3 regions of the Bradyrhizobium sp. UFLA05-112 genome follow, and region 1 is predicted to be linked to each of the others. Evidence: predicted binding sites of a transcription regulator. Region 1 holds the regulator's gene; each other region holds the start of a gene.
What was found. The regulator PhoB, encoded in region 1, activates phosphate uptake and scavenging genes when phosphate is short. The targets are predictions, from matches to a motif close to TGTCATNNANCTGTCAT.
Positions count from the first base shown of each region.

Region 1 (5,004 bases):
TACTGCCGTCGTCACGGATTTCTCACTATCGTCCGCCGGACGACGACCAATCACTTCACCGCGTCAAAGCACCAGGCCAAGATACCCTTCTGCGCGTGCAGGCGGTTTTCGGCCTCGTCGAACACGACGGACTGCGGGCCATCGATCACCTCGTCGGTGACCTCTTCGCCGCGATGGGCGGGCAGGCAATGCATGAACAGCGCATCGGGCTTGGCCAGCGACATCAGCTTGGCGTTGACCTGGTAGGGCTTGAGCACGTTGTGACGGTGCTCGCCTTCCTTGTCGCCCATCGAGACCCAGGTATCGGTGACGACACAATCGGCGCCGCGGACAGCGGCTTCCGGATCGGTGCCCAGCATGATCGGGGCGCCCGTCGCCTTGACCCAGTCGCGCATCGCCTTCTTCGGCGCGAGCTCCGGCGGGGTGGCGACATTGAGGTTGAACTTGAAGCGCTCGGCGGCATGCGCCCAGGAGGCGAGCACGTTGTTGTCATCGCCGGTCCAGGCCACCGTCTTGCCCTCGATCGGCCCGCGATGCTCCTCATAGGTCATGAGGTCGGCCATCACCTGGCACGGATGCGAGCGCCGCGTCAGCCCGTTGATGACAGGCACAGTCGCGTGCGCTGCGAGCTCGAGCAGTGCATCGTGATTGAGGATGCGGATCATGATGGCATCGACATAGCGCGACAGTACGCGCGCGGTGTCGGCGATGGTCTCGCCGCGGCCGAGCTGCATCTCGGCACCGGTGAGCATGATGGGCTCGCCGCCGAGCTGGCGCATGGCGACATCGAACGACACCCGCGTCCGCGTCGACGGACGCTCGAAGATCATCGCCAGCGTCTTGCCCTCGAGCGGCTTGACCGGCTGATGCGCCTTCTGCTTCGCCTTCATGGCGGAGGAGGCGGCGAGCATGCTCTTGAGCTCGGACAGCGGCAGCTCGTTGATGTCCAGGAAGTGCTTGGGCGTCTTGCTCATCAGCTTGCCGCCGGCGTCTTGAGAGTGGATTCGATCGCGGTGCAGGCACGCTCGAGCCGCGCGACGCCCTCCTCGATCTCCGCCTCGGTGACGATCAAGGGCGGCAGGAAGCGCACCACATTGTCGCCCGCGCCGACGGTGAGCAGCTTTTCGTTGCGCAGCGCCGTGACGAGATCGCCCGAGGGCACCACGGCCTTGACGCCAATCAACAGCCCCTCGCCGCGCACCTCGCTGACGACATCAGGATGGCGGTCGATCACGGAGGCGAGCTTCTGCTTGAGCAGCAGCGACATCTTCTGCACGTGATCGAAGAAGCCGGGCTTGAGCATCACGTCGAGCACGGCGTTCGCCGCGGACACGGCGAGCGGATTGCCTCCGAAGGTCGAGCCGTGCGAGCCGGGCGTCATGCCGGAGGCCGCCTCGGCGGTCGCAAGGCACGCGCCGATCGGAAAGCCGCCGCCAAGCGCTTTCGCCAGCGACATCACGTCAGGGGTCACGCCGAGGCGGCGATGTGCAAAGAGTTCGCCGGTGCGGCCCATGCCGGTCTGCACCTCGTCGAAGGCGAGCAGCAGGCCATGCTCGTCGCAGAGCTGGCGCAGCGCGCGATAGAAGGCGGGAGACGCCGAGCGCACGCCGCCCTCGCCCTGGATCGGCTCGATCAGGATGCCTGCGGTCTGTGGGCCGATCGCCTTCTTGACGGCTTCCAGGTCATCATGCGGCACTTGGTCGAAGCCGTCCATCGGCGGACCGAAGCCTTCGAGATATTTTGCAGACCCCGTAGCGGCGAGCGTTGCCAGCGTGCGGCCATGGAAAGCGCCCTCGAAAGTGATCATGCGGTAGCGCTCGGGATGGCCCTTGGTGGCATGATAGCGGCGCACCACCTTGATCACGCATTCCATCGCCTCGGCGCCGGAATTGCAGAAGAACACGAAGTCCGCAAAGCTCTCGTTGCAGAGCCTGACCGCGAGCTTCTCACCGTCCGGGCTCTGGAACAGGTTCGACATGTGCCAGAGCTTTGTCGCCTGCTCCTGCAGAGCCCCGACCAGATGCGGATGCGCGTGACCGAGCGCATTCACGGCGACGCCCGACGTGAAATCGAGATAGCGCTCTCCATTGGTTGCGACCAGCCAGCAGCCTTCGCCGCGCTCGAAGCCGAGCTCGGCCCTGGCGAAAACGGGAAGCAGATGCGTCGCGGCGCTCTTGGTCATGGCGGTCACTTGGATGTTGGGGCCGGCTGAGGCTGCCTTGCGCAGCGCATCATTGACCTGCCCGGAAAACGAAACGTGCCGCCTTTTAAGGGCGGCACGTGTCACCATTTTATGCTTGGAAAAACCGCTGTCAATGCCGCCAGAAGGCCCTGCAAGGCGCCTGACCCGTAGTCTTGCGGTGGCGATTTTGAGTTCTTTTAGCGACGGAACATGTGGACGCGGAGCCGCAGACTCTTGCGCGGGAGTCACGCCATATTGTAGCGTTTACCGTGTCAGATACGACATCTCGTGCAGCAGTTCTGATCCTCTTAGTCCTCATGTACCGGCGTAACGTTCAGGTGCGTTTTTCGCGCCCGGCGAGCCTTAAGGGATTCTGGGGGCACGGGTTTTTCGAGGCTTAGACATCGCCACGCGGCCCCAAGGATTGGCAGGCGCGCGGCGAAGGGAAGGGTGCAATGACGGTTTTGACCTGGTCCGACGATCGCGTCGAGCAATTGAAAAAGCTCTGGGAAGCCGGGCTTTCGGCCAGCCAGATCGCTGCCGAGCTCGGGAATGTGACGCGCAACGCCGTAATCGGCAAGGTGCACCGGCTGGGCCTGTCCGGTCGCGCCAAGAGCCCGTCCTCGGCGGCTCCCCGGCCCCGCAAGGCGCGCCCCGCACAGCACATGATGCGGGTGAGCCGCCCGATCTCGCGCGGCAACACCGCCCTCGCCCAGGCCTTCGAGGTCGAGGTCGAGCCCGATCCGATCACCTACGACAACGTCGTTCCGATGAGCCAGCGCCTGTCGCTGCTCGAGCTCAACGAGGCGACCTGCCACTGGCCTGTCGGCGATCCCTCGAGCCCGGATTTCTTCTTCTGTGGCGGCAAGTCGCTCTCGGGCCTGCCCTACTGCGCGCAGCATTCGCGCGTCGCCTACCAGCCGGCGGCGGACCGCCGACGCGCACCGGCCAAGCCCGGCACGCGCTGAGGTCATCAGCGCGCGGGGCTGGCCGACGCGCAACGATGGTTCAACAAATTGGATGTCGTCCCTGCGAAAGCAGGGACCCATAATCCAGGGCGCAGTTATTGCGCGGGAAGATCACTCCGAGTCTTCGCCAAACCACTCCCCGTGGTTATGGGTCCCTGCTTTCGCAGGGACGACATCGGAGAATGTGGCGGCAGCCCGCTGGATCACCGCTGCCACCTGCAAACCTTAAGTCTGCTCCGCCTTCGCGAAACGATCGTCCAGCGCGTAGCCGGCGCCACGGACGGTGCGGATCGGGTCCTGCTCGCGGCCGAGATTGAGCAGCTTGCGCAGACGGCCGATGTGGACGTCGACGGTGCGCTCGTCGATATAGATGTCACGGCCCCAGACGCTGTCGAGCAGCTGTTCACGCGAGAACACCCGGCCGGGATGCTCCAGGAAGAACTCCAAGAGGCGATATTCGGTCGGGCCGAGGTCGATCGGCCGTCCGGAGCGCGCGACGCGACGCTTCTCGCGGTCGAGCTCGATGTCGCCGTAGGCGAGTATGGTCGCAAGCCGCTCGGGGCTTGCACGCCGGAGCAGGCCTTTCACGCGCGCGAGCAACTCAGGTACCGAGAACGGCTTGACGATGTAGTCGTCGGCGCCGGTCGCAAGCCCCCGCACCCGCTCGCTCTCCTCGCCGCGTGCCGTGAGCATGATGATCGGCAGCTGCTTGGTCTCGGGCCTGGCGCGAAGCCTGCGGCACAGCTCAATGCCGGACAGGCCCGGCAGCATCCAGTCGAGCACGATCAGGTCGGGGATATGCTCCTTGAGGCGGGTGTCGGCGTCATCGCCGCGCATCACCGTCTCGACATCGTAGCCGTCGCCTTCGAGGTTGTAGCGCAATAGCTCGGTCAGCGCTTCCTCGTCCTCAACAACCAGAATGCGTGCGCCCATGGCGTCGTCGCTCCTTAAGTGTTCGGCACGGTCGTGGCGAAGGTCGTCATGTCGCCCTTCGGGCGCTTGTCGGCGATGGCCTGACCTTCGATCATGTAAAAAACGGTCTCGGCGATGTTGGTCGCATGGTCGCCGATCCGCTCGATGTTCTTGGCGCAGAACATCAAATGGATGCAGAACGAGATGTTGCGCGGATCCTCCATCATGTAGGTGAGGAGCTCGCGGAACAGCGAGGTGCAGATCGCGTCGACCTCCTCGTCGCCTTTCCACACCACCATCGCCGCCGGCAGGTCATGCGCGGCATAGGCGTCCAGCACCGACTTCACCTGCTGCTGCACGAGGTCGGTCATGTGTTCCAGGCCGCGGAACAGCTTTAGCGGATGGAAATCGGTCTCGAGCGCGGCGACGCGCTTGCCCATGTTCTTGGCAAGGTCGCCGATCCGCTCCAGATCGGTCGCGACGCGCATGGCGCCAACGATCTCGCGCAAGTCGACCGCCATCGGCTGGCGGCGCGCGATCGTGAGCACGGCGCGCTCCTCGATCTTCTTCTGGAGCGCGTCGATCTCGGCGTCGGTTGCCACCACGCGCTGGCCGAGCGCGACGTCACGGCGGATCAGCGCATCGACGGAATCGACGATCATGCGCTCGGCAAGGCCGCCCATCTCCGCAACGAGCCGCGTGAGCTCTTGCAGGTCGGTGTCGAAGGCCTTTGCGGTATGTTCAGAAGCCATTTCCTGTCTCCTCAGCCGAAGCGGCCGGTGATGTAGTCTTGGGTACGCCGGTCGCTGGGCGACGTGAAGATCTTGCTGGTCTCGTCGAACTCGATCAGCTCGCCGAGATACATGAAGGCGGTCTTGTCCGAGACGCGCGCCGCCTGCTGCATGTTGTGGGTGACGATCGCGATCGTGTAGTTCTCGGCGA
Region 1 covers NZ_JBANBK010000006.1:11,415-16,418, forward strand. Annotated here, with positions in the region: gene argF (ornithine carbamoyltransferase) at 51-974, opposite strand; gene SO180_RS05055 (aspartate aminotransferase family protein) at 974-2,182, opposite strand; gene SO180_RS05060 (GcrA family cell cycle regulator) at 2,638-3,150, shown strand; gene phoB (phosphate regulon transcriptional regulator PhoB) at 3,376-4,083, opposite strand; gene phoU (phosphate signaling complex protein PhoU) at 4,098-4,814, opposite strand; gene pstB (phosphate ABC transporter ATP-binding protein PstB) at 4,826-5,004, opposite strand, start outside.

Region 2 (5,004 bases), on a different contig from region 1:
TACGCCGCCATTGACGACGTCATAGGTGCCGAGGAAGTCGCGGCCCCGGCCGACCGGCCAGGTCATCGGCGTGGTGTCGAGTGCCAGCGTCTTCTCGATCTCGTCGAGCAGCTCGAAAACGTCGCGGCTCTCGCGGTCCATCTTGTTGATGAAGGTGATGATCGGGATATCTCGAAGACGACACACCTCGAACAGCTTTCGGGTTCGCGCCTCGATGCCCTTGGCAGCGTCGATCACCATGACGGCGGAGTCGACGGCTGTCAGCGTGCGATAGGTGTCTTCCGAGAAGTCCTCGTGGCCGGGCGTGTCCAGGAGGTTGAACACCAGGCCCTCGAACTCGAAGGTCATGACCGAGGTGACGACGGAGATGCCGCGCTCGCGCTCGATCTTCATCCAGTCCGAGCGCGTGTTGCGCCGCTCGCCCTTGGCCTTGACCTGGCCTGCAAGGTTGATGGCGCCGCCGAACAGCAGCAACTTTTCCGTCAGCGTGGTCTTGCCGGCGTCCGGGTGAGAGATGATCGCAAAGGTCCGCCGCCGCGCCACTTCGGTAGCAAGCGGGGAACGGGCCGGCGATTCGGCTGTGATGGCGATGTCGGACATGGCGGGAGCGTTTGGCAGGGAAAACGGGCCTAATCAAGGGTCATCTGGTGATTGCGGGGCGCCTCGGCCAGTCCCATATCCACCCCGGGAAGGACGACCTTCCTTTAATCGGCACATTAGTCGCGGGGACGACCCTGCCTTGAACGAAGGGGCGTCATGGCCTGGACTATCCTGTTCGTCGCCGGTCTTTTGGAGGTCGGCTGGGCGATCGGCCTCAAATACACAGATGGTTTCTCGCGGCTCGTTCCATCCGTGCTCACGCTCGCCGCCATGGCCGGCAGCGTCATCCTGCTCGGATTGGCGCTGAAGTGGCTGCCGATTGGAACCGCTTACGCGGTCTGGACCGGGATCGGCGCGGTCGGCACCGCAGCCCTGGGGATCATCCTGTTCGGCGAGCCGGCCACGGCGCTGCGCCTCGCCAGCATTGGGCTGATCGTGGGCGGCATCGTCGGGTTGAAGCTCGTTACCTGAAAAACTGCACCGCCCACCAGGAGAGTCCCGCGACGATCGCGGACGCCGGTATCGTGATCACCCAGGCATAGACGATCGAGCTTGCCACGTTCCAGCGCACCGCCGAGACACGGCGGGCGGCACCGACACCGACGATCGCGCCGGTGATGGTGTGGGTGGTCGACACGGGCACGCCGAGAAAGGTCGCCATGAACAGGGTTGCCGCACCGCCGGTCTCGGCGCAAAAACCCTGCATCGGCGTGAGCTTGGTGATGCGCAGGCCCATCGTGCGCACGATCCGCCAGCCGCCCATCAGGGTGCCCATCGCCATCGCCGCCTGGCACGACAGCACCACCCAGAACGGCACGTAAAACTCACCGCTCAGTTGGCCCTGCGAGAAGAGCAGCACGGCGATGATGCCCATGGTCTTCTGGGCGTCATTGCCGCCATGCCCGAGCGAATAGAGCGAGGCGGAGGCGAATTGCAGGATGCGGAAGGCGCGGTCGACGGCGAACGGCGTCGAGCGCACCGAGGCCCAGGAGACGATCGCAACCAGCATCATCGCCAGAAGGAAGCCGACCAGCGGCGAGAGCACGATCGCCAGCACGGTCTTCGTCAGCCCGCTCCAGACCGCGGCCGAAATCCCGGCCTTGGCCATGCCGCCGCCGACGAGGCCGCCGATCAACGCATGTGACGACGACGACGGAATGCCGAGCGCCCACGTGACGATGTTCCAGATGATAGCGCCGACAAGAGCCGCAAAGATCACCTGGGCGTCGACGATCGAGGGATCGATGATCCCCGTGCCGATGGTCTGGGCGACGTGCAGGCCGAACACCATGAAAGCGACGAAATTGAAGAACGCAGCCCAGAACACCGCGAATTGCGGCCGCAACACGCGGGTCGAGACGATGGTGGCTATCGAATTGGCGGCGTCGTGCAGGCCGTTCAGGAAATCGAACAGCAGCGCGACTGCGATCAGTCCGACCAGGATGGGAAGACCCAACACGGCATCCACGGCGCGGTTCCTGTTTTAAGATTTGCGCATGATCTCGGCGCAAACGCGCTCCGCGTTTGTCGCGAGGGAAAACCGCTGCACACTTTTCCGGATCATGCGCTAGACCTGTTCGATGACGATGCTGTTGATCTCGTTCGCGACGTCGTCGAAGCGGTCCGCGACTTTCTCGAGGTGATCGTAGATCTCGACACCCACGATGAAATCCATCGCGTTGCCGTCGCGGTGCTTCAAGAACAGCTCCTTCAGCCCGATGTCATGGAGATCGTCGACCCGCCCCTCCAGCTTGGTCAGTTCCTCCGTAATGGCGGTCAGCATGGCGACGTTCTTGCCGATCTCCTGAAGCAGCGGCAGCGCGCGGCCCACCAGGTTGGCGCACTCGATCAAAAGCCCGCCGATCTCACGCATCGGCGGCTCGAAGGCGCGGACCTCGAACAGCATCACAGCCTTGGCGGTCTGCTGCATCTGGTCGATGGCGTCGTCCATCGAGGTGATCAGGTTCTTGATGTCGCCGCGGTCGAACGGGGTGATGAAGGTGCGGCGCACCGCGGTCAGCACTTCGCGCGTGATGTTGTCGGCATCATTCTCGAACTGGTTGACGCGCTGGCAATAGACCGGCGTCTCCTCGCCGCCGTTCAGCATGCCCTGGAGCGCGATGGAGCCGTGGATCACGGTCTGGGCGTGGCGGTCGAACAGATCGAAGAACCGTTCCTCCTTGGGAAGGAAGGCGCGAAACCAACGCATCATGGGGATAATTGCCGGGTTGAGATTGGCCGGTCCGGGAGGACTGTCACCAAATTGTCATAGACCATTTTCAGGCCGCGCGCGTGCCACGTCACGTCGCCCGAAGCACTTCATCCACCACTTTCAAGAACCGCGAAAACAGGCTTTTGATCAAATGCTTACAGAGATCTCCGGAAGTAATGCGCGATTTCGCCGACGACGCCGCGGCGGAAGGTGAGCACGCAGATCACGAAGATCGCGCCCTGAATCACCGTCACCCACTGGCCGTAGCTCGCCAGGTACTGCTGCATGGCGATGATCACGAAGGCGCCCACCACGGGCCCGAAAATGGTGCCGAGACCGCCGACCAGCGTCATCAGCACCACCTCACCGGACATCGACCAGTGCACGTCCGTGAGCGAGGCGTTCTGCGCCACGAACACCTTCAGTGAGCCCGCAAAGCCCGCCAGCGTGCCTGAAAGGATGAAGGCCAGCAGCTTGTACTGATCGGTGCGGTAGCCCAGCGAGATCGCGCGCTGCTCGTTCTCGCGGATCGATTTCAGGACCTCGCCGAAGGGCGAGTTGATGATGCGGTAGATCAGCAGGAAGCCGGCGAGGAAGCCGACCAGCACGACGTAATAAAGCATCGTCGCCTTGGAGAGATCGAAGATCCCGAACAGATGGCCCTGCGGAATGCCCTGAATGCCGTCTTCGCCATGCGTGAACGGCGCCTGCAAGTAAATGAAATAGAGGAGCTGCGACAGCGCCAGCGTGATCATCGAGAAGTAGATGCCCTGGCGGCGGATCGAGATGTAGCCGGTCACGATCGAGAGCACGAAGGCTGCGGCAACGCCAGCGAGAATACCGAGCTCCGGCGGCAGCGCCCACACCTTCAGCGCATGCGCGCTGCAATAGCCGGCAGTGCCGAGGAACATCGCGTGGCCGAACGACAAGAGGCCGCCATAGCCGATCAGCAGGTTGAAGGCGCAGGCGAGTAGCGCGAAGCACAGCGCCTGCATCACGAAGAACGGATAGATGCTGGTGAACGGCACGGCAGCCAGGGCCAGCGCCATGAATACGAAGACGATCATTTCGTCGCGCATCGCGCGCGCCGTCACTGGCAAGGTGTCGTCAGTCAAGGCTGTCATATCAGGCCGCCCTTCCCGTCAGTCCCGTTGGCTTCACAAGCAGCACCAGCACCATCAGCACGAACACGACGGTGTTGGAGGCCTCAGGGTAAAAATACTTGGTCAGGCCTTCGATCACCCCGAGCGCGAAGCCGGTGATGATCGAGCCCATGATCGATCCCATGCCGCCGATCACCACCACCGCGAACACCACGATGATGAGGTCGGCACCCATTAGAGGCCGCACCTGGTTGATCGGCGCGGAGAGCACGCCGGCGAGCGCGGCAAGGCCGACGCCGAGCCCGTAAGTCAGCGTGATCATGCGCGGCACGTTGATGCCGAAGGCGCGCACCAGCGTCGGGTTTTCGGTCGCGGCGCGCAAATAGGCGCCGAGCTGGGTCTTCTCGATCAGGAACCAGGTCGCAAGGCACACCACCAGCGAGAAGACGACCACCCAGCCGCGGTAGATGGGCAGGAACATGAAGCCGAGATTCATGCCGCCCTTGAGCTGGTCGGGAATGGCATAAGGCAGACCGGACGAGCCGAAGTAGTTCTGGAACACGCCCTGGATGATGAGAGCCAGACCGAACGTCAACAGCAGGCCATAGAGATGATCGAGCCCGGTCAGCCATTGCAGCATGGTCCGCTCCAGGATCATGCCGAAGATCCCGACCACGATCGGCGCGATGATCAACGCTGGCCAGTAGCCGATACTGAGGTAATCATTGTTGAGCAGGAAATACGCGACGAACGCGCCCATCATGTAGAGAGCGCCATGGGCGAAATTGATGATGTTCAGCATGCCGAAGATCACGGCAAGCCCGAGACTGAGCAGCGCGTAGAACGAGCCGTTGATCAGTCCCACCAGTAGCTGTGCATAGAGAGCCTGCATCGATCCCGCACCCAGTCCCTTCAGCGTTCCTCATGTGGTTCGCCGGCATTGGCCGGCGAACCGTTATTGCCGCTTACTTCTTCAACAGCGCGCACTTGCTTTCGGACAGCGGTGTGAAGGCCTGATCGCCCGGCACCGTGCCGACCAGCTTGTAGAAGTCCCACGGCGCCTTGGATTCGGAGGGCTTCTTCACCTCG
Region 2 covers NZ_JBANBK010000012.1:110,618-115,621, forward strand. Annotated here, with positions in the region: gene SO180_RS09800 (peptide chain release factor 3) at 1-600, opposite strand, end outside; gene sugE (quaternary ammonium compound efflux SMR transporter SugE) at 757-1,071, shown strand; gene SO180_RS09810 (inorganic phosphate transporter) at 1,064-2,068, opposite strand; gene SO180_RS09815 (DUF47 domain-containing protein) at 2,168-2,812, opposite strand; gene SO180_RS09820 (branched-chain amino acid ABC transporter permease) at 2,968-3,936, opposite strand; gene SO180_RS09825 (branched-chain amino acid ABC transporter permease) at 3,938-4,807, opposite strand; gene SO180_RS09830 (ABC transporter substrate-binding protein) at 4,881-5,004, opposite strand, start outside.
Region 2: a site for PhoB is predicted at 2,854-2,870, ahead of SO180_RS09815 (DUF47 domain-containing protein). Genes of this name have one in related genera too.

Region 3 (5,004 bases), on a different contig from region 1:
GAGACGATCGAGCGCCTGCTCGCACAATCGCTCGACGATGGCGCGCACCTGTTTGTAGCGATGGATGTGATGACACACCGCGTGATCGCAGGCCTGCTCGACAAGCCGGGCCGGATACTTCTTCGCAAGTCCGACAATGCCCCACATCGCGCGTTGTCCGACGCGGCCTTCGGTGTCGAACAGGTGCTGACAGAGCGCCTTCGCTTGCAGTCGATGTCGCGGGCGCTTGCCAGCAGGAAGGGCGGTCTGACGGGATGGATTGAACGGGCGCTCGTTGTCCGGCAGTGCGAGCGAACCGGGCCGTGCGGCGCGGGCATGAACGCGCAGCATCGCTTGAGTGCTGCGGTCGCAGATCTCGATCGTGGTGTCGTAACTGCGTACCAGGACCTGGCTGCCGATCGGCGCAGGGCGCGCGGCATAGTCGCTGTGATCCACGCGCACGGTGGTGTCGTCGTAGACAGTGCGCACGAGCTCGGAGAAGTGACGGAAGCCGGTCTCGAGTAATGGCCGCAGATCCTGCGGCTTCTCCTCCTGGAACATGGCCTGGACCTCACGCTTGTTCAGTCTTCGTCGGAAGCATGACATCGATTGTGCTCGTGAAAGGGTCCATCGCTAGCCGGGACCGTAGCGACAAAAAGTGCCTACCGCAGTACGGCTCAAGCGTTTTATTGCAAACAACTTTGGGAAATCTAACGGACGAGAATGCGCCGGCGAATGCGGAGACTCAACATTGCGACCAGAGGCACAGATGCATCGCACTGTAAATCAGAGCAATCAGATTCGTTTGCCATCAATGCTCACGTTTTATATGAGCAAAGTGAACGCGTGTGTGCTCGTGCCTTGTGCCGAGATGGTGAATCCGCTCGCGGAGACGATGATGAGCAAGCTGCAGAGTGGCCCTTAAGCGCGCGTGCCGCGCTTCATCTGTTCTCGGCGCCACCGTGTCCAGGTAGGCTATTGACCCCTCGATCTGCGCAAGGACTGCCACTGCGTCAGTCGTTGCGAAGAGAGGGCTATTTCCGACGTCGACATACACAGCGCTGGTATGTGCGGCTATGTCGGCATCACGCCCAGCAACACTGCCTCTCACCCGGATTGCCAGCCAACAGGATTCTGCGACCTGCAGTAAACGGTGCCCTTGGCACGACAACCCGTCGCAGCGCGTTTCATCGACAACCGCGCCGTTACGAACGACTTCGATGCGGTTCGATGGGACGCTGACCGACTCAATTCTCCAGTCGACCGTAATCATACCGCCCCCAGGAGGCAGCTGGATCGTACTTCCAGGGCGCCTCCCTTCTACAGTCATACTGACGAGCGGGCCGACTGTAACGAACGTGTCGCCGTACCGTACGGCGTCCATCCAGTTGCGATAGGTGAAGTCGCGGTCTCCCAGCTGCGCATATGTCCGAATACCGCCAAGGAGCGAGGCAGCACTCATCTTGTCGGAACCCGCGACCAACGGCAAACGATAGCCAATGTTGAGATACCTATACCAATCGGCCAGTCCGAAAGCGCAGATTTGGGCGTTTCGCGGATTGACGGTCATCATTTCGACCGCATCGATCAATCCGAGAACGATGTTTGCCGCATGCCCCGCCTTCCGGTCGGGAGCGTGCGGCAATACGACGAGTCCTCCTTGCCGATGGCAACGTTCCGCCCAGCTCGCCGTGGTGGTTTCTAGAGGATCACCGATCGCTGATTCGCTTGGACCGGCGACGCACAACGGATTAATGATCTCGCCCTCGTATCCAAGAAGAGAGATGTGCCCGAGCACCTCCATGCGGTTCTCGGTGCCGACGCGAACCAAGAACTCGCCATCGCCACCCAACTCTTTCGCTCCCAGCGTCGTTCGACCGTCGAAATCGCCAACATTGCTGAACATTTCGCCCCACTGGGACGCGAGCAGGTTGACGACGTTGACCCCTTCCGCCCGCCCCTCGAGAAGAGCGGTCTGCGGACTAAGAAAATGAACATGAGTGTCGGAACTAACCCAACCCTGCTCGCGCCAGCGGAGTACTTTTTCTAACTGGAAAGTTAGGGTCTCGGTGCTCTCACCAATGTTGACTATGCGCCGGAGCGGGCGCATCTCGAAGCCTCTTGTTATTTCAACGAAAATGGGACCGACCGGAACGTCGACAACGCAATTCCCATCCACATAGGCATACTGATTCAGGCCATTTGCGAACTCGGCGAAGAAGTCCTCGAAAAATCCGGTATTCACCTTCCGATGGTAACCCTTCGGCGGAAGATATTCACCATGTGGGCCATGCACATGTAGGCGTGCGGCAATGCACAAGCCTGTGTCTTTGTCAATTATCCGAAACTTCACGGGCCTCGCGGCCGGCTCGACGGCCACGGCTTTCAGTGGGGAGGCGGTGGGCGAGTGAGCAGCTTCCAACGAACGCAGCTCGTGCACGAGCAAACTGCCGTCGTCAGACCGTAGGTAAAGTCTCGCATCAGGGTGAGCGGAGTATTCGACGATAACCTCTTGACCAGACCGCACCGGCTGGACGTCATGCAGATCGCTCAGCCAGTCTGAGCACGAGTACTCTAGTACGGCGCGAGCAGAGATGACGGTTCCGAGGTCGATACCAATTTGATTGCCGCGATCGTCAGTATCGATTTCTCCTAGAGTGTTGAGATTCACTCCAGGGGGCAGGCGCATTCTCAGCTTGCGGCGACCTTGAAGGCGCAGGGGATGCTCGGTTAGCTCGGTGGTACTCACCGCATAGATGAGCGAGACCTCATTTTCCGCTCGCACTCGAATGGCCGTGATCTCCTTATGCGGTTGCGAATTTGGCAGCGCATAAAGCCACAGGTTCTCGCCATTAAGACGGCGCCCCGAATTCGCTCGCATTTCGGCATACCCGAAACTCAGGCCTGACGCTCGTCCGAGCGCGACATCTTCACCATGGGTCGCATGTACGCTCGGTTCCCGCGCCGGTACTGCTTCGAAAGGACTAGCGCCCCAAGAGATATGCCTCTGTTGAATTCCGAAGCGCCGCAACACGGGCACCTCGACCTCGCTGCCATCGGCATATTGGAGCGAGTAGGTCGACACCAATTCACCAAGGTCACTGCCGTCGTTAGGGCGTGTCGGCCCGATACGCCCGAAGCCGTGGGGCGTCTTAGGTGGACAATCGGTGACTGCCTGAACAAAGATCACGTAGGTGGCGACCGTCGGCGAGAGAACAATGCTGACAGGAGCCTCTGCAGGCCGCAGAGCTAGCACATCTGCCCCACCTTCGTCGCCGAAAATAAACGGCATGCCTCGAAGCGTCTGGGGCCCTTGGAGCTTGGCGCTCCAATTGCTGTCGCCAGCTTTCTGACCGAGCCTCGCGTCCAGCTGCCGGCGTCGAGTGTTGAAATAGCGCTTTAGGTCTACAGCAATGAAGTGCGGCGACGGTGGCGTTTTCATTCTGCCGGCTCCAGTCCGGCAGGTCGAGTACTAGCAATCAAGCTGAGTCACCCCATTCGTTCTAGACTTCTAGCACATTAAAATCATGAAGCATGACAGCTGTGTGACAGGTCGTGCTGCCGCAATATGGGAAACACTGTGCTCCCGGCTGAACTCGCTTCTGGAGACAGACCCGGGGGATCCACCGCGAAGGCGTCGGAGTGCGATAGTCCTCTGTGAGGAGCGCATACCCGTGGCACTCGTTAGCTGAGATGAGCCCACCGCGATACCAGTTGGCTCATAAAGCTCAACACCGACAGTCGTCTCGAGTGCGACACCAACCCCGGGACCGGAATCATCAAGGCCCCGATGCAGGCGAGAAAGGCCTAGCCATTCAGTGCGAGTACTACGTTGGAGCTGAGCGGAGTGGGTGAACGATGGGCTACGGCTGCTGAGTTTGTAAGCCGATATGAGGCTTCTATGAATGCAACTAATTTTGGAATGCAACTAATTTTGGCACTAGAACTTTCCACATGATTGAAGCGATCGCCGACCGTCTTGAGAGAGCGCCGCGGTAGCTTCGCCGACGCTGGTCGGCCGAGTTCAAAGCGCAAGTTGTGACGGAAGCGCTGGAGCCTGGCGCGAGCGTATCGGCGATTGCCCACCGGATCGGCATTCACCCGTCACAGCTGTTCGCCTGGCACCGCGAGCTCGGGCCGAGCGGCACTCGAGTTGGGAGGGTGTAGCGACGTCTGTGGCAGCCGCAGTGATCGAGATTGCCATTGGCGAGGACATCGTGCGCGCCGGCATGGATGTCGACCAGGTACACTTCTAGCGGGTGATCCGAGCGGTTCGTTTGGCATGATTCTCTGGTGTTCCTCGCCAGCCATCCAGTCGATTTCCGCAACTATGCGGCGGACATGATTATGCGGAGTTGGCTTTGGCAACACGTGGATTATGACGCATCCACAGGTAGTTAATTAAGAAGCGGGCACGCATTCGCTCCACATAACTATGCTCCTCACGATGATTCAGCATCGTGAGGAGAGCGAAGATGGATACCAATAATCGTAATCACTGGTTCCTCGATCCGGGACCGGTGTCGTTGTGGATTGATCAGTTTGCGGCCGACCTTGCCGCTCAGAGATACACACCGCTGACCATTGGCGGTTATACGGCTTGGGCGCGTCATTTCGCGGCTTGGCTCGGTGCTGAGGCTATCCCAATCGATGCCATTGATGACGACGTCGTTCGTCGCTTTGCCGAACATCGGTGTCACTGTCCCTGCAGCCGGCAATGGCAGCGTATTTCGCCCCGCTATTGGCGGCGCGCAAGGCGGTTCGTTGTTTTCCTCCAACGGATCGGAGTCGCACGAGCACCCTCGAAGGTCGCGTCACCATATCCCCTGGTGGACGACTATCAGAGCTGGCTGCGTATTCACCGGGGACTGTCGGAGCGGACCATTACCCGCCATCGGCGCGATTTGCATCGGTTGCTGCCAGCACTGGCACGGCGACCCACGACTATGACGCAACCCTCATACGTAAAGTTGTCCGCGAGTGGCGTGAGCGGACCGGCCCCGCCAACATGCGGACCATAACGAG
Region 3 covers NZ_JBANBK010000030.1:42,741-47,744, forward strand. Annotated here, with positions in the region: partial or broken gene SO180_RS19090 (Mu transposase domain-containing protein) at 1-558, opposite strand, end outside; gene SO180_RS19095 (CehA/McbA family metallohydrolase) at 791-3,421, opposite strand; gene SO180_RS19100 (transposase) at 4,018-4,146, shown strand; gene SO180_RS19105 (hypothetical protein) at 4,422-4,670, opposite strand.
Region 3: a site for PhoB is predicted at 3,514-3,530, ahead of SO180_RS19095 (CehA/McbA family metallohydrolase). Genes of this name have one in related genera too.